Regions from separate parts of the Streptomyces sp. NPDC002573 genome, predicted to be linked through region 1. Evidence: riboswitches for the same ligand, from Rfam matches in the RefSeq annotation. Region 1 holds a riboswitch; the other holds the start of a gene.
What was found. A riboswitch is a leader RNA that binds a small molecule or an ion and turns the genes downstream of it on or off. The one in region 1 is predicted to bind glycine.
Positions count from the first base shown of each region.

Region 2: linked by a shared signal. The riboswitch ahead of gcvP (aminomethyl-transferring glycine dehydrogenase) and the one ahead of gcvT (glycine cleavage system aminomethyltransferase GcvT) in region 1 are both predicted to bind glycine.

Region 1 is NZ_JBIARC010000040.1:17,500-26,126, reverse strand. It holds gene ACFYX0_RS30675 (L-serine ammonia-lyase) at 1-1,022, opposite strand, end outside; gene glyA (serine hydroxymethyltransferase) at 1,109-2,371, opposite strand; gene gcvH (glycine cleavage system protein GcvH) at 2,384-2,761, opposite strand; gene gcvT (glycine cleavage system aminomethyltransferase GcvT) at 2,869-3,990, opposite strand; glycine riboswitch at 4,176-4,286, opposite strand; gene ACFYX0_RS30655 (AAA family ATPase) at 4,458-5,141, shown strand; gene ACFYX0_RS30650 (enhanced serine sensitivity protein SseB) at 5,257-6,048, shown strand; gene ACFYX0_RS30645 (enhanced serine sensitivity protein SseB C-terminal domain-containing protein) at 6,327-7,127, shown strand; gene ACFYX0_RS30640 (ABC transporter permease) at 7,470-8,477, shown strand; gene ACFYX0_RS30635 (ABC transporter substrate-binding protein) at 8,548-8,627, shown strand, end outside.
Region 2 is NZ_JBIARC010000022.1:116,346-124,972, forward strand. It holds gene ACFYX0_RS21905 (glutamate-cysteine ligase family protein) at 1-1,370, opposite strand, end outside; gene ACFYX0_RS21910 (hypothetical protein) at 1,921-2,508, shown strand; gene ACFYX0_RS21915 (DUF5999 family protein) at 2,837-3,043, shown strand; gene gcvP (aminomethyl-transferring glycine dehydrogenase) at 3,162-6,047, opposite strand; glycine riboswitch at 6,225-6,320, opposite strand; gene ACFYX0_RS21925 (PRC-barrel domain-containing protein) at 6,435-6,806, shown strand; gene ACFYX0_RS21930 (DNA polymerase IV) at 6,728-8,227, opposite strand; gene ACFYX0_RS21935 (MerR family transcriptional regulator) at 8,282-8,627, opposite strand, start outside.

The DNA.
Region 1 (8,627 bases):
TGGCAGCCGACCTCCGCGCCGGAGATGGAGGCGTTCTCCTTGAAGAGCATGCCGATCGCGCCCGCGGCGAGCAGGAAGCGGACCACGCCGTCCTCGTCCGCGCCGGGCACGAAGTTGATGTAGTAGTGCAGCACCGCCGGGATGATGCCCGCGGCGCCGTTCGTCGGGGCCGTGACCACCCGGCCGCCGGCGGCGTTCTCCTCGTTCACGGCCATCGCGTAGAGGGTGATCCACTCCATCGCGCGGGCCAGCGGGTCGCCCTCGGCGCGGAGCTGGCGCGCGGTGACGGCCGCGCGGCGGCGAACCTTCAGGCCGCCCGGCAGGATGCCCTCACGGGACAGGCCGCGGGTCACACAGCCCTGCATAACCTGCCATATCTCCAGCAGGCCCGCACGGATCTCCTCCTCCGTGCGCCAGGCCCGCTCGTTCTCCAGCATCAGCGAGGAGATCGACAGACCCGTCTCCTTGGTCAGGCGCAGCAGCTCGTCGCCGGTGCGGAAGGGGTACTTCAGCACCGTGTCGTCGAGCTTGATGCGGTCCGCGCCGACCGCGTCCTCGTCGACGACGAAGCCGCCGCCGACCGAGTAGTAGGTCTTGGTGAGCAGCTCGGCCCCCGTGGCGTCGTACGCCCACAGGGTCATGCCGTTCGCGTGGTAGGGCAGCGCCTTGCGGCGGTGCAGCACCAGGTCGTCGTCGAAGGAGAACGCGATCTCGTGCTCGTCGAGCAGCCGGAGGCGGCCGGACTCCTTGATGTCCTCCACCCGCTGGTCGGCGCCCTCCACGTCCACCGTGCGCGGCGAGGCGCCCTCGAGGCCGAGCAGAACGGCCTTGGGTGTGCCGTGGCCGTGGCCGGTGGCGCCCAGGGAGCCGTACAGCTCGGTGCGCACGGACACGACCGATTCCAGCAGGGCCTCGTTGCGCAGACGCAGGGCGAACAGGCGCGCCGCGCGCATCGGGCCGACCGTGTGGGAGCTGGACGGGCCGATGCCGATCGAGAACAGGTCGAAGACCGAGATGGCCACGGGTACTCCTCAATACGGGGGTGGTGCAGGGGCCGGCCGGGCACCGCGCCTCTCTCCAGTGTGCGCGGTGCCGGCCGAAGGGTGACTTACCGGGCGAGAGCCGGGTACAGCGGGTGCTTGTCGGCCAGGGCCTTCACCCGGTCCTTGAGCGCCTCGGCGTCGTAGGACGGCTTGAGCGCCTCGGCGATGACGTCCGCGACCTCGGCGAAGTCCTCGGCCGTGAAGCCGCGGGTCGCCAGGGCGGGCGTGCCGATCCGAAGGCCCGAGGTGACCATCGGGGGGCGCGGGTCGTTCGGGATCGCGTTGCGGTTGACCGTGATGCCGACCTCGTGCAGACGGTCCTCGGCCTGCTGGCCGTCCAGCTCGGAGTTCCGCAGGTCGACCAGGACCAGGTGCACGTCGGTGCCGCCGGACAGCACGTCCACGCCCACGGCCCGGACGTCGTCCTTGACCAGGCGCTCGGCCAGGATGCGGGCGCCCTCCAGCGTCCGCTGCTGCCGCTCCTTGAAGTCCTCGCTCGCCGCGACCTTGAAGGCGACCGCCTTGGCGGCGACCACATGCTCCAGGGGACCGCCCTGCTGACCGGGGAAGACCGCGGAGTTGATCTTCTTGGCCAGCTCGGCCGTCGAGAGGATCACGCCACCGCGGGGGCCGCCCAGCGTCTTGTGGGTGGTGGTGGTGACCACGTGGGCGTGCGGGACCGGGTTCGGGTGCAGACCTGCCGCGACCAGACCGGCGAAGTGCGCCATGTCGACCATGAGGTACGCGCCGACCTCGTCCGCGATCCGGCGGAAGGCGGCGAAGTCCAGCTGGCGCGGGTACGCCGACCAGCCCGCGACGATCAGCTTCGGGCGGTTCTCCTTGGCGAGGCGCTCGACCTCGCCCATGTCCACGGTGCCGTCGTCGCCCACGTGGTACGCGACCACGTTGTAGAGCTTGCCGGAGAAGTTGATCTTCATGCCGTGGGTCAGATGGCCGCCGTGTGCCAGGTTCAGACCCATGATCGTGTCACCGGGCTGGAGCAGCGCGAACATCGCGGCCGCGTTGGCCTGCGCACCCGAGTGCGGCTGCACATTGGCGTGCTCGGCGCCGAAGAGCGCCTTGACGCGGTCGATGGCGATCTGCTCGACCACGTCGACGTGCTCACAGCCGCCGTAGTAGCGGCGTCCCGGGTAGCCCTCGGCGTACTTGTTGGTGAGGACCGAGCCCTGGGCCTCCATGACCGCGACCGGGGCGAAGTTCTCCGAGGCGATCATCTCGAGGGTGGACTGCTGGCGGTGCAGCTCGGCGTCGACGGCCGCGGCGACATCCGGGTCGAGTTCGTGCAGGGGGGTGTTCAGAAGCGACATGGATGTGGTTCCTCAGCTGCCGGAGAACTCGGTGTACTCGTCCGCGGTGAGCAGGTCGGAGGGCTCCTCCGACACGCGTACGCGGAACAGCCAGCCGCCCTCGAAGGGGGCGGAGTTCACCAGCGACGGGTCGTTCACCACGTCCTCGTTGACCTCGGTGACCTCGCCGGAGACCGGGGAGTAGAGGTCGCTGACCGACTTGGTCGACTCCAGCTCGCCGCAGGTCTCGCCCGCGCTCACCGTGTCACCGACCTCCGGGAGCTGAACGAACACGACATCGCCGAGCGCGTTGGCCGCGTGCTCCGTGATGCCGACCGTCGAGACGCCGTCCTCGGCGCCCGACAGCCACTCGTGCTCCTTGCTGTAACGCAGCTGCTGGGGGTTGTTCATGGCCTGAATTCTCCTGTACGCGCGGGAGTGGTGGTGAAGGGGGACTGCTGAAGGCGTTCGTGAGCAGGCCGGACGGGACGGTGCGACGTCCGGCCCGGGCCCAGTGTCTACTTCTGGCGCTTGTAGAACGGCAGCGCCACGACCTCGTACGGCTCGTGGCTGCCCCGGATGTCCACCGCGACCCCGGCCGTGCCGGGCGCGGAGTGCGCGGCGTCGACGTACGCCATCGCGATCGGCCGGCCCAGCGTGGGGGAGGGCGCGCCGGAGGTGACCTCGCCGATCACCTCGCCGCCGGAGACGACTGCGTACCCGGCCCGCGGCACCCGCCGGCCCTCGGCGACCAGGCCGACCAGGACGCGCGGCGGGTTCTGCGCGGCGCGCTGGGCGGCCTCGTGGAGCGCCGCGCGCCCCACGAAGTCGCCCTCCTTCTCGAACTTCACGACCCGGCCGAGACCGGCGTCGAAGGGGGTCAGGGAGGTGGTCAGCTCGTGCCCGTACAGCGGCATGCCCGCCTCCAGGCGCAGCGTGTCCCGGCAGGACAGACCGCAGGGGATCAGGCCGACCGGCGCACCCGCCCCGGTCAGCGCCTGCCACAGCTTCTCGGCGTGCTCGGGGGCGACGAACAGCTCGAAGCCGTCCTCGCCGGTGTAGCCGGTCCGGGCGATCAGCGCCGGGACGCCGGCGACCGTGCCGGGCAGGCCCGCGTAGTACTTGAGGCCGTCGAGGTCGGCGTCGGTGAGGGACTTCAGGATGCCGGGCGACTCCGGGCCCTGGACGGCGATCAGCGCGTAGGCGTCGCGGTCGTCGCGCACCTCGGCGTCGAAGCCGGCGGACCGTTCCACCAGCGCGTCCAGCACCACCTGGGCGTTGGAGGCGTTGGCGACGACCATGTACTCCCGCTCGCCGAGCCGGTACACGATCAGGTCGTCGAGGATGCCGCCGTCCGCCTGGCAGATCATGGTGTAGCGGGCGCGGCCGACGCCGACCGAGCCGATGTTGCCGACCAGCGCGTGGTCGAGCAGCCGGGCCGCGTCCGGGCCGGTCACCGTGATCTCGCCCATGTGCGAGAGGTCGAAGAGGCCCGCCTTCGTCCGGACCGCGAGGTGCTCGTCGCGCTCGGAGCCGTATCGCAGGGGCATGTCCCAGCCGGCGAAGTCGGTCATCGTCGCGCCCAGCGAACGATGCAGGGCATCGAGCGCGGTACGGCGCAGGGGGCTGCTACTGCTCATCGGTTGTGCTCCCAGGGCGATGGGGTCCCGGCGCGCGAACGAAGCCGGGCGCAGGGGGAGGGCGAGGTGGTTTCCTCCCCATCTGTCATCGGAACCTGAGAGGTTCGCCATGACCCCGCGGGGCGGGTCGTCACGGCTTGCACCTTGGGTGGAGCCACCTGAAGCGGCCCGCTTTCCAGATGTGCCTCGCCCGCGCGGTATCGGGGCCTGAGAGATTCAAGGGAGGGACTTGCTCCTTCGGCGCCCGGGCGGACGTACGGCGACGTACGGACCCGGGACTCTCCCGCGCGGATTCAAGCGGCCGGTATGCAGTTGGCGGGCACATCATTGCACGCCTTGTCCGATCATGGCAGGGCCGTATCCGTGACCGGCTTGTGGCGCTACGGCGACACCATCACGAGACACCGCCCATTACCTTCTCTTTACGCTCGACGGGGACGGGACTTCCTGACCCCCAGGGGAGGACGATCACGGTGGACAGGACGACGGCGTACGCGACGATCTCGGGCATCGCGGTGCCCGCCCAGCCGGGCTCCCCGGCCCGTCGGGCCCGCAGCGAGCCGCGGGCGGTGGCGGGCGCCCGGGTCCGCGATCTGCGGGGCCGGGCGGGCCGGGGCCCCCGGGGGCTCACCTTCCGGGCGGGCGACATCGTCGTGATCACCGGGCTGCCCGGCAGCGGCAAGTCCACCCTCATGCGCCGGGCGGTGCGGGGCGCGCGGATCGACTCCCAGGACGTCCGGGACCGCTGGGACGAGCGGCTGTCCCGCTTTCTGCCGTACGCGGTCTATCGCCCCCTCGTCCGCCTCGCCCACTACGCCGGCCTGCGCCGCGCCCTGCGCGCCCGCACCGGAGTCGTCGTCCACGACTGCGGTACGCAGACCTGGGTGCGCGCCTGGCTGGCCCGCGCGGCCCGCCGCCGCGGCGGCGCCCTCCATCTGCTCGTGCTCGACGTCACCGCGGACACGGCCCTGGACGGTCAGCGCGAGCGCGGCCGTGGCGTCTCGCGGTACGCGTTCCTCAGGCACCGCCGGGCCACCCGGCGCCTGCTGGGCTCCGTCGCGAGGGGAACCGTCCCGGACGGCTGCGGCTCGGTGGTCCTCCTGGACCGGGAGGCGGCGGACGTCCTGCACCGGATCGACTTCGCGGACTGAGGCGGGCGCCGGGGCGGAGGCGGACGTCGGACCGACCCCGCGAACACACCCCCCGCACCCGTTAGCCTTTCGGTCCTCAGCAGTGGTTTCTCAGCTCTTTCGCAGGCGGTAGCAGATGGACTTCCCGGCGGATCTTCCCGCGGACTTCCCCGCACAGACACACCCCCATCCGCACGGCGGATGGCCGGGCAACGAACTGGAAGAGGTGCTCTCCGCCTCGCTCGGCGTCCCGTCGGCCGGCGGCCGGATCGTGGAGGTCCTCGGCCGCAGCTTCCTGTGGGTGCCGCTGCCGAGCGGCGGGGGCCCGCAGAGCGGCCCGCTCGATCTGCCCACGCTGGAGATCGAGGGGCAGGCGTATGTACCGGTGTTCAGTTCGGAGGAGCAGTTCCGCCAGGTCGTCGGCAACCACATGTCGTACACGATCGCGCCCGCCGTCGAGTTCGCCCGCGGGCTGCCCCCGCAGGTCGGCATCGCCGTCAACCCGGGCGGGCTGGTGGGCGTGCCGCTGCCGCCGGCCGCGGTGGCCGAGCTGTGCCGCGGCGGGCGCACCGAACTGGACGGCCCGGTGAGCGGCGGACGGGTCCGGCTCTTCGAGCCCGACTGGCAGGACGACCCGGTGGACTTCCTCGCCGCCGCGTCGGCCGAGTTCGCCGCGACGGGGGTCGTGCTCACCGCCCGCCGCTGCCTGGCGGTGATCGAGACCGCCGACCCGGTGATGTTCATCGGCGTCGAACTCGCCGCCGCGGAGGCCGACATACGGACGCTTCCGCTGGACGCGCTCGGCCGGGCGCTCGGCCGGGTCCCGGTGGGAATGCCCGTGAACATGGTGTTTCTGGATGTGGCGCAGGACCCGGTCGGGGAGTGGCTGCGGGAGCAGGTGCGGCCCTTCTACCAGCACGGTTACTGAACTGCCCGGAAACGCGGCGCGCGCTGCCGTCACGATGTGGGGTGGCGCGCGTCGGGGTGCTGTCAGTATGGCGCCCTAACCTGGTTTCATGGCCGGGACGGAACACGCGGTTTCCGGCTCGGGGCGGGGGTCCGGCCCCCGGCACGGCCGCGGGGGAGTGCAGTGTCCCGCGGACAGGGGAGAATGGCTCGGTCGGGGTGACGCGGCTGAAATCCGTGCACCACGCACCGAAGACCTCCGTCGGGGTTGTCAGGTTTGTCGTGAAGGGGCGGTAGAGGGTGAGCGCGTCGGGCACGGCCGCGGCCGGACAGGTCGAGCAGATGCTGCGCCAGGTGACGCCCGGGCGTTACGACGCCTACGAGGCGCTGCTGCGCCTGCTCGCGACCCCTTCCTCCGGTCAGGTCTGGATGCTGCTCTGGCACGGCCAGGCCGGCTCGCCGGACGCCCAGTACGGAAACATGGACGTGAACGGCTACGGCTACGCGCCCTGCGTCACCTCCGCCCAGGAACTCTCGGCCAGCGGCTGGAACCGCTCGTACGAGGTGGTCGACGCCCTCGACGCGGCCCGCACCCTCTACCCCGACCACTACGGCCTGTGGCTGAACCCGCATGCGCCGGGCGGCGGCGTCGGCATCCCCTGGCTGGATCTGCGCCGTATCGCGACCGGTCTGGAGCGCCAGCCCGCGGGTCCGCTCCGGCTCACCGAACCGGTCATCGAGATCCCGCAGTTCTACGCCGTCCTCACCCAGAACGCGCACCGCACGTCCGCGGTGCGCTCGCTGCGCCGCGCCTGGGTGCAGCCCGCCGTCGGCGCCCCCTACCTGGCCATCGGCCTGGACGTCTACGACACCTCGCCGCCCGCCGTCGACTCGGTGCGCGCGATGATGCAGCAGTCCGTCGTGGCGGTCCCGGAGGGACTGTCCGTGTCGACCGTCGCGATGTCCGACGAGTACGACCCGGTCGCGATGTGGCTCCGCGCCCGTGCCCGTCCGTTCTATGACCGGGAGGCCCACGCCGCCCCCGCCCAGGCTCCGGCGGCCGGGGGATACGGGTATCCGCCGGTGCGTGGGGCGTACTGAGTCCGGAGTGATTCGGGTGGGCCCCCGGACCGTCTCGGATGCCGGTCAGCTACCGTGGCAGGAGCCCCTCTTCGCGCGTAGATGCGGGAGATAGATCCAAATCTTGTGCGGTCTGCCCCACTTGGTGGGTGTCCGCACCCCGTTACCCATCGTCCGGATAACGGAATCCCCTTGTGCGTGTCACGTTTGCGCATCCTTTCATCGCCAAGTCTGGCAACTGATCGCCAAAGCGTTGAAGACTCCCGCTTCAAGGGGTTCCGCCCCTGTGTACGACGGACTGATCATGCCGCCACAGCGGCAAGTGCGGGCCGGTCACCGCCGGTTGAGAGGGGTCCCTGCCAGATGACGGCACCATTGCACGAGCCGACCGCGGAAGCGGCACCGAGTGCTGCCGAGGAAGCGGCCGTAGCCAGTGCTGACGCGAAGGCTGTACAGGGACGTTCCCTGGGCCGCATCGCCTGGGAGCGCCTCAAGCGGGACAAGCTCGCCCTTGCGGGCGGCGTCGTGGTGCTCATCCTCATCGTGATCGCGGTGCTCGCGCCGGTGATCACGAACCTGGTCGGACAGGACCCGGACGTCTACCACGAGAACCTGGTGGACCCGTTGTTCAGCACGCCCACGGGATCGCTGGGCGGCATCAGCGGCGACCATCTGCTCGGTGTCGAGCCGGTCAACGGCCGCGACGTCTTCGCCCGCATCCTGTACGGCGCCCAGATCTCGCTGCTCGTCGGCTTCCTGTCCGCCGTGGTCGCCGTCGTCCTGGGCACCGTTCTCGGCATCCTGGCGGGCTTCTTCGGCGGCTGGGTCGACTCGGTCATCAGCCGGGTCATGGACGGTCTGCTCGCCTTCCCGCAGCTGCTGTTCATCATCGCGCTGGTCTCCGTGATGCCCAACGAGATGCTGGGGCTCTCCGGCACCGGTGTCCGTGTGTTCGTGATGATCCTGGTCATCGGCTTCTTCGGCTGGCCCTACGTGGGCCGCGTGGTGCGCGGCCAGACGCTCTCGATGCGTGAGCGCGAGTACGTCGAGGCGGCCCGTTCGCTCGGCGCCGGCCGGCTCTACATCCTGTTCAAGGAACTGCTGCCGAACCTCGTCGCCCCGATCATCGTGTACACGACGATGATGATCCCGACGAACATCCTCACCGAGGCTGCCCTCAGCTTCCTGGGCGTGGGCGTCAAGCCGCCCACCGCCTCCTGGGGGCAGATGCTCTCGAGCGCGATCGACTACTACGACTCGGACCCCATGTACATGGTGGTCCCGGGCGTGGCGATCTTCATCACGGTTCTGGCCTTCAACCTGTTCGGCGACGGCGTGCGTGACGCGCTCGACCCGAAGGGTTCGCGCTGAAGTGCCATACCCCAAGCGTCCCGTGAGCTCATCCACGGGGTCTCTCATCAAATCCGGAGGATCCGAGATCGTGACTACCCAACGCACCTCAGGGCGGCGCAAGCGGGCCCTTGCCGCTGCCGCAGTGGTCGCCGGGCTGCTGACCACGGC
Region 2 (8,627 bases), on a different contig from region 1:
GACTGCCAGGTCGCGCCGTTGGTCCTCAACCGGCACCGCTCCTCGATCACCCCGAGGTACAGGTCCCGGTCGGCCGGCTCGACACCCCACGCGTCGAGCCCTGCCTCGGCGAGCGGCAGCAGTTCGTCGCGCACCAGGTCCACGGCCTCCACCTCGGCCATCCCGCCGTACCGCCCGCGCCGCGGCCATTTCAGCCAGGCGTCGATGCCGTAGCGGCAGGCGTTGTCGAAGTTGGCGGCCGCGGCCTCGAACGGCAGCCGCGCCCACACCGGCCGCGCGTCCTCGGCGAGGGCGCGGACGACGCCGTAGTAGAAGGCCGCGTTGGCGATCACGTCGACGACGGTGGGTCCGGCGGGCAGCACCCGGTTCTCCACCCGTAGATGCGGGACGCCGTCGGCGATGCCGTACACCGGCCTGTTCCAGCGGTAGACCGTGCCGTTGTGCAGGACGAGTTCGGCGAGCTTGGGTGTGCCGCCTTCGTCGAGGACCCGCAGGGGGTCCTCGGGATCGCAGATGGGCAGCAGCGCCGGGAAGTAGCGCAGGTTCTCCTCGAACAGCTCGTAGGCCGAGGTGATCCAGCGCTCCCCGAACCAGGTGCGCGGCCGTACCCCCTGCGCCTGCAGTTCGGGCGGCCGGGTGTCGGTGGACTGCTGGAACAGCGGCGGCCGGGACTCGCGCCAGAGTTCCCGCCCGAACAGGAAGGGCGAGTTGGCGCCGACGGCGATCTGCGCCGCCGCGACCGCCTGCGCCGCGTTCCACACGTCGGCGAAGCGGGCCGGGGTCACCTGGAGGTGCAACTGGACGGAGGTGCAGGCGGCCTCGGGCGCGATCGAGCGGGAGGTGCACACGAGCCGCTCCACCCCGTCGATGTCGAGGGTGAAGTCCTCGCCGCGGGCGGCCACGATCTGGTCGTTGAGCAGGGTGTACCGGTCGACGGCGGACAGGTTGGAGGAGACCAGGTCGTCGCGGTCGAGTGTCGGCAGAATACCGATCATCACGATGCCGGCGTCGACCTCGTTCGCTTTCCGGTGGGCATACGCGAGCGAGGTGCGCAACTCCTCGGCGAGCCGGTCGAATACCCTGCCACCCAGCCGGTGTGGAGCTATGTTGACTTCCAGGTTGAACATGGCGAGTTCTGTTTGGAAATCTCGACTGGCAATCCTTTCCAGCACTTCCGCATTCATCATCCTCGGCATGCCGTCGGGTCCGGCGAGATTCAATTCGATCTCCAGACCCATGAGGTTCTTCGGACGATCGAACCTCTCCTCCTCCAGCAGTCGCGCAAATCCCGTCAGACACCGCCTGAGCTTGTCGCGGTAGCGCTGACGATCGGACAGGTCGAACGCCCCTGCCACGACCTTCTCTCCCATCGACTACGTCCCTCCTGGGATGGGCAGGCCGACGTCCCGGCCCCTGCTGTCCTCGGGTCACGGTGGATGATGCCCCGGCAACGCGATCGATAACGCCCCCGCGCACGGCCGCCACCCGCTAGGCTGGTGGGAAGCGGCACGGGGCACATTCCCCCGGCATACGGCGATATGCATTTTCTGGACGCAACCTCGTCGTAAAAAACGTCGACGAGAATCGGCCGTCCGCTACGGACGAGTAATCCGAGGTCATACGCGGTGAACCCGCTCGATATCGGGATGAATCCCTGCCAATCAGCGACCGGATATTGCCTTGCTCGTCATCCGCGGGACGACTAGACGAAACATTGCATGAACATGTGTCGTATAAACTTTCCGCACGAGGCAGAGAGAGTTGGCGCGCGCGGTCCTGAGGCCTGTCGTCGAAGCGCCTCCATTCGTCCGGGCACGGCTCCCCCGCTCCTCTGACCCCGAGAGCTGACAGCGACGTCCGCCCGCCCCCTTCCCGCACCGCCCCCCGCGCCACTGCCTGTCGAATGAGAGGCGACCCACCATGCTCCTGCATGTCCCCCCGGCACCCGCGCCCGCTCTCCGTTCCGTCCTCACGGCACTCGGTTCCCCCACCGCGGTGCAGGAGGCTCGTACCCCGTCCCTGCGAGCCGCCCAGGGACCCGCGACACCCGAACTCCCGCTGCCCGTGCACGTACTGGACCGGATCACTCCCACCGGCGAGTGGGTCACCCGCCTCGCAGGGTGGCGCTTCCTCATCCGCTGCGGGGACCGCGCGGTCGCCGCAGCCGAGACCATGCTCACCCCTGACGGCTGGGCGTTCTCGCACTTCTTCGAAGGCCCCTACATCGCCGCCACCGAACGCGCCCTGCGCCAGGCGGAGGAGGCGGCGACCCAGCCCTACCAGGCCCGACTGCTGTCCGTGCCGAAGCTGTACATGCTCACCCTGTGGCTGCACGGCGACTGCTCCGCCGACGGCGCGGCGGGCTCCCTGGCCGCGACCGATCTCCTGGTCCCGCTCGCCCCGGCGCCGCCCGGGGTAGCGGCCCACCGTCCGCACGGCGTCGCCGGCCTCCTGCCGGTGCTCACCCTGCGCATGGCACCGGCCCCGCTGCTCGGCTCGCCCGCGTAGGACAAGCCCGACCCGACCCGTGCCCCGCGGCCGGAAACGGCCGCGGGGCACGTTCCGTGCAGGGGCCGGCCTGCACGGACTAGCCTCTTCCGGCTATCACAAACCATCCGAAGGGACCGGGGAGTTGAGCTGAACCGTCCGCGCGGGTGACGCGTCATGAACCTGTGAGAACCGGTACAGCGAAATGCCTGCGGATCGACAGCCGTGGGGCAAGACTGGGTCCCGAACGTATCGCCTACGGGGGGCGGCCATGGACGACATGACAAGCCGCAGGACAGACACGGCAGCCATCTCACCCATCACGACAGAGCGAAAGATCCCATCCATCATGTGCCAGCACCAGCCACCGTGCCCGACCGCCGAATCCGCCGACCGGGAGTCCGCCCGCCTCATGGCGCACCACCCGGAGCAGGGATGGAGCCTGCTGTGCAACGGCGTTCTGCTCTTCGAGGACACCGGTGAGCTTCTGCCCGACGGCCAGATCATCGCTCCGCACCGCCCGCTGGGCACGGACCAGGTGATGACGGCCGCCTGAGCGGCGCACACGGGGCAGCGTCTGCCCCGTGAGGCAAGGGGCAGACGCTGCCCAGTGACACGAGGGGCCGGCCGGAGACATACGCTCCGCACCGGCCCCGACGCATGTCCTATGCCGATTACTCCTCGTAAGCGTCCAGCGGCGGGCAGGAGCAGACGAGGTTGCGGTCGCCGAAGGCCTGGTCGATGCGGCGCACCGGCGGCCAGTACTTGTCCGCGGCCGACACACCGGCCGGGAAGACGGCCTCCTCACGCGTGTACGCGTGCTCCCACGTGCCGCCGAGCGCCGCCGCGGTATGCGGGGCGCCCCGCAGCGGGTTGTCCTCGGCGGGCCACTGGCCCGAGCCGACCTTCTCGATCTCGGAACGGATGGCGATCATCGCGTCGCAGAACCGGTCGATCTCGGTGAGGTCCTCGGACTCGGTCGGCTCGATCATCAGCGTGCCGGCCACCGGGAACGACATCGTGGGCGCGTGGAAGCCGTAGTCGATCAGCCGCTTGGCGACGTCGTCGACGCTGACGCCGGTCGCCTTGGTCAGCGGGCGCAGGTCGACGATGCACTCGTGCGCGACCAGACCGCCCGGGCCGGTGTAGAGCACGGGGAAGTGCGGCTCCAGGCGCTTGGCGATGTAGTTGGCGGAGAGCACGGCCATCTGCGTGGCCCGCTTGAGACCCTCGCCGCCCATCAGCCGGACGTAGGTCCACGAGATCGGCAGGATGCCCGCCGAGCCCCACGGGGCGGCCGAGATCGGGCCGACGCCTGTCTCGGGGCCGGCCGCAGGCTGCAGCGGGTGGTTCGGCAGGTACGGCGCCAGGTGAGCGCGCACACCGACCGGGCCGACGCCGGGGCCGCCGCCACCGTGCGGGATGCAGAACGTCTTGTGCAGGTTGAGGTGCGAGACGTCGCCGCCGAAGTGACCGGGCTTGGCGAGGCCCACCAGGGCGTTGAGGTTGGCGCCGTCGACGTACACCTGGCCGCCGGCCTCGTGCACGGCGGCGCAGATGTCGGCGACGTGCTCCTCGAACACACCATGCGTGGACGGGTAGGTGATCATCAGCACCGACAGCTCGTCGCGGTACTGCTCGATCTTGGCGCGCAGGTCAACGACGTCGATCTCGCCGTCCTCGGCGGTCTTCACGACGACGACCTTCATACCGGCCATGACGGCGCTGGCGGCGTTGGTGCCGTGCGCGGAGGACGGGATGAGGCACACCGTGCGCTGGTCGTCGCCGTTGGCACGGTGGTAGCCGCGCACCGCGAGCAGACCGGCGAGCTCACCCTGCGAACCGGCGTTGGGCTGGAGGGAGACCTTGTCGTAGCCCGTGACCTCGGCGAGGCGCTCCTCCAGCTCACGGATGAGCGTGAGGTAGCCCTCGGCCTGGTCGGCGGGCGCGAAGGGGTGCAGCTGCCCGAACTCGGGCCAGGTCACCGGCTCCATCTCGGTGGTCGCGTTGAGCTTCATGGTGCAGGAGCCCAGCGGGATCATGCCCCGATCCAGCGCGTAGTCGCGGTCGGCCAGCCGGCGCAGGTAGCGCAGCATCGCGGTCTCGGAACGGTGCTGGTGGAAGACCGGGTGCGTCAGGTAGGCGCCGGTGCGCAGCAGCTTCTGCGGAAGCGCGTCCTCGGTCGTGCCGTCGAGCGCCGCGACATCGCCCTCGACGCCGAACGCGCCCCAGACGGCGGCCAGCTGGGCCCGCCCGGTCGTCTCGTCACAGGCGAACGAGACGTGGTCTGCGTCGACGAGGTACAGGTTCACACCCCGCTCGCGGGCGGCGGTGACGACCGCGTCGGCCCGGCCCGGCACCCGCACGGTGAGGGTGTCGAAGTAGGAACCGTGGACGACCTCGACCCCGCCGGCGGTGAGCCCCGCGGCCAGGATCGCGGCGTACCGGTGCGTGCGCTGCGCGATGGTGCGCAGGCCCTCGGGCCCGTGGTAGACGGCGTACATCCCGGCCATCACCGCGAGCAGCACCTGGGCGGTGCAGATGTTGCTGGTCGCCTTCTCACGGCGGATGTGCTGCTCACGCGTCTGCAGCGCCAGCCGGTACGCCTTGTGTCCGTCCGCGTCCACGGAGACACCCACGAGCCGGCCCGGCAGGCTGCGGGCGAACTTCTCGTGCACGGCCATGTAGCCGGCGTGCGGGCCGCCGAAGCCCATCGGCACGCCGAAGCGCTGGGTGGTGCCGACGGCGATGTCGGCGCCCAGCTCGCCGGGGGAGGTCAGCAGCGTGAGCGCGAGCAGGTCGGCGGCGACGGTGACCAGCGCGCCCAGCTCGTGGGCCTGCTCGATGACCGGCTTGATGTCGCGTACGGCACCGGAGGCGCCCGGGTACTGGATCAGTACGCCGTTGATCTCACGCTCGGCGACCTCGGCCGGGATGCCGTCGCTGAGGTCGGCGACGACGATCTCGACCCCGGTGGGCTCGGCACGGGTCTCGATCACGGCGATGGTCTGCGGCAGCACGTCCGCGTCGACCAGGAACAGGCCCTTCTTGTTCTTGCCCATGCGCCGGGACAGCGCCATCGCCTCGGCGGCGGCCGTGCCCTCGTCGAGCAGGGAGGCGCCGGAGGTCGGCAGGCCGGTGAGGTCGGCGACCGTGGTCTGGAAGTTCAGCAGCGCCTCCAGCCGACCCTGCGAGATCTCCGGCTGGTAGGGGGTGTACGCGGTGTACCAGGCCGGGTTCTCCATCACGTTCCGGAGGATCACCGGCGGCGTGAAGGTGCCGTAGTACCCGAGACCGATCATGGAGTCGAGGACCTGGTTGCGGTCGGCGAGCGAGCGCAGCTCGGCCAGCACCTCGGCCTCGGTGCGTGCGCCCGGCAGGTCCAGGGCGTCGGCGTTCTTGATCACGTCCGGGACCGCGGCGGCCGTGAGCTCGTCGAGCGAGCCGTAGCCGACATGCGCGAGCATCTTGGCCCGCGCCTCCTGGTCGGGCCCGATGTGGCGCTGCTCGAAGGGCGTACCCTGCTCGAGCTTGGAGAGCGGAATGCGATGGGCGGTCATTGCGGAGGCCTCCTGGTCTGACGCGACCTTCGAGGGGTACCTCGGCGTGGGTACCCCGACGGCCTCCCCCTCTGTCATCTCGACCTGAGAGCTTCACCGGTCCGCCCGAAGGCGTTCCGGTTTTCACCGTCGGTGAGAGCGGGAGCCGTCGACACCCGCCCTGCTTTCCAGAGTGACCTCGTCCGTGCGGTACGTGTGCCTGAGAGTTTCCGGGGAGGGTTTGCTCCTTCGGCGCCTCCGGATCGCTCCGGAGGGCTCTCCCGCACGGGGTCGACAGCCGTTTGCCAGCCTACCAGCGGGGACAACAGGACAACCTTCGAGTGGCCGCCGTGCTGAATGTGCTCTTTTGTAGTGCTGACGGATGTGTTGCGACCAGTTGGAGGGACCGTGCAGACCGAGATCGATCCGCGGAATCTGATCGGCCGCAAGGCGTTCGACCGCAATGGCGTCAAGATCGGCACGATCGACGAGATCTATCTCGACGACGCGACCGGGGTGCCGGAGTGGGCGGCCATACGGACGGGTCTGTTCAGCAGGGACGCGTTCGTGCCCCTGGAACCCAGCCGGCTGGTCGAGGGCGCGCTCTACGTGCCCTTCGAACGTGCGCTGATCAAGGAGGCACCCGACTTCGGGGTCGGGCGGCATCTCTCCCCCGAGCAGGAACTGCAGCTCTACCACCACTACGGGCTCGACGTGGCCCCGCCGCCCGCGCCGCCGGACCGCGACTTCGGGCGGCTGGCGAAGCCCGACGGGGCCTGAGGGCGGGCACTGTCCTCGGCGGCCTCCGAGCTCTCCTCGGCAGCCTGGGGACTCTCTGCGGCAGCCTCGGGTCTTCGGGACACCAGGGGCAGCGGATCCGCCGGCTCCAGCCGGGGGTCGTCGGTGCGGAACGTGCGCACGCGGCCCGGCCCCGAGTCGGGCGTCTCGAACCGTATCGTCACCCTGCCCAGCCCACTGCCCTGCACCCAGCCGTGCCCGTGGTCGATGTGCCGCACGTCCTGCCCCGCGCGCCAGACCGGCTCGGCCGGTGCCTCCGGCGGCTCGTCGGCGGGCCCGGCGACGGCCTCCTCCTCCGCACGCTCCTCCGCCACCGCCTCCCCGGCCGCCAGATGCGCCTGGGCGAACAGGTCCTCCTGGGTGTAGTCGGCGAGCCCGGTGACGCCGACGCCCAGCAGCCGCACCCCGCCGGTGGTGTCCACGGACTCCAGCAGCCGCCCGGCCGCCTCGCGCACCACCGCGGGGTCGTCCGTCGGTCCGCGCAGGGTCTCGGAGCGGGTGAGGGTCGAGAAGTCGTACCTGCGCACCTTCAGCACGATGGTCCTTCCCGACACTCCGGCGTCCCGAAGCCGCCGCACACAACGGTCCGCGAGCCGCCGCACCTCCAGTCCGACCCGGATCCGGTCATGGATGTCGACGTCGTACGTGTCCTCGACCGACACCGACTTGGCTTCCCGCTCCGCGACGACGGGCCGGTCGTCCCGGGCCAGCGCCATGGCGTACAGCGCCTGCCCATGGGCCTTGCCCAGCAGCCTGACCAGTTCGTCCTCGCCGGCCTCGGCGATCTCGTCGACCGTGGTGATCCCGGCCCTCCGCAGATGGTCCCCGGTGGCGGGCCCGACCCCGGGCAGCGTGCGCACCGACATCGGGCCGAGCAGCGCCCGCTCGGTGCCCGGCGGGATCAGCACCAGGCCGTCCGGCTTGGCCTGCTCGGAGGCGATCTTGGCGAGCATCTTGGAGGCGGCGAGTCCCACCGAGCCCGTCAGCCCCGTGACCGACCGGATGTCCGCGCGCAGCCTGACCCCCACGAGCCGCGCCGACTCCTCGTCCCAGGCCACTCCCCCGGCCTCCAGGTCCACGAACGCCTCATCGAGGCTCAGCGGCTCCACCAGCGGCGACAGGGCCCTCAGCAGGGTCATGACCTGCTCGCTGATCTGCCGGTAGAACCCGAAGCGCGGCGTCAGATACGCGGCGTTCGGTGCGAGGCGACGCGCCTGGGCCATCGGCATCGCCGAGTGCACCCCGAACACGCGCGCCTCGTAGGACGCCGTCGCCACCACCCCGCGGGGCCCCAGGCCGCCCACGACGACGGCCTTCCCGCGCAGGCTCGGCTTGGCTGCCTGCTCCGCCGAGGCGTAGAAGGCATCCATGTCGAGATGCAGGATCGTGGGCGCGGTTCTCACATCTCCGATGCTGCCCTACGCCACTGACAACGCGACCCGTGGTCGCGGCGTGTGTCAGACCGCCCGGTTGCGGCGCTGCGCCAGTTCGTCCGCGGGGTTGTGGCCGACGATGGTCTCCCCGGTGTCGACCCGTTCCCCATGGAGCTGCGACAGTGCGCTCTCCACGTCACGCCACACGACGCCCACGGCGATGCCGAAGATGCCCTGACCGCCCTGGAGCAGGGCGTGGACCTCGTCGGGTGAGGTGCACTCGTAGACCGTCGCGCCGTCGCTCATCAGCGTCATCCGCTCCAGGTCGGAGAAGCCGCGCTCCCTGAGGTGCTGGACGGCGGTGCGGATGTTCTGCAGGGACACGCCGGTGTCGAGGAAGCGCTTGACGATCTTGAGGACGACGACGTCC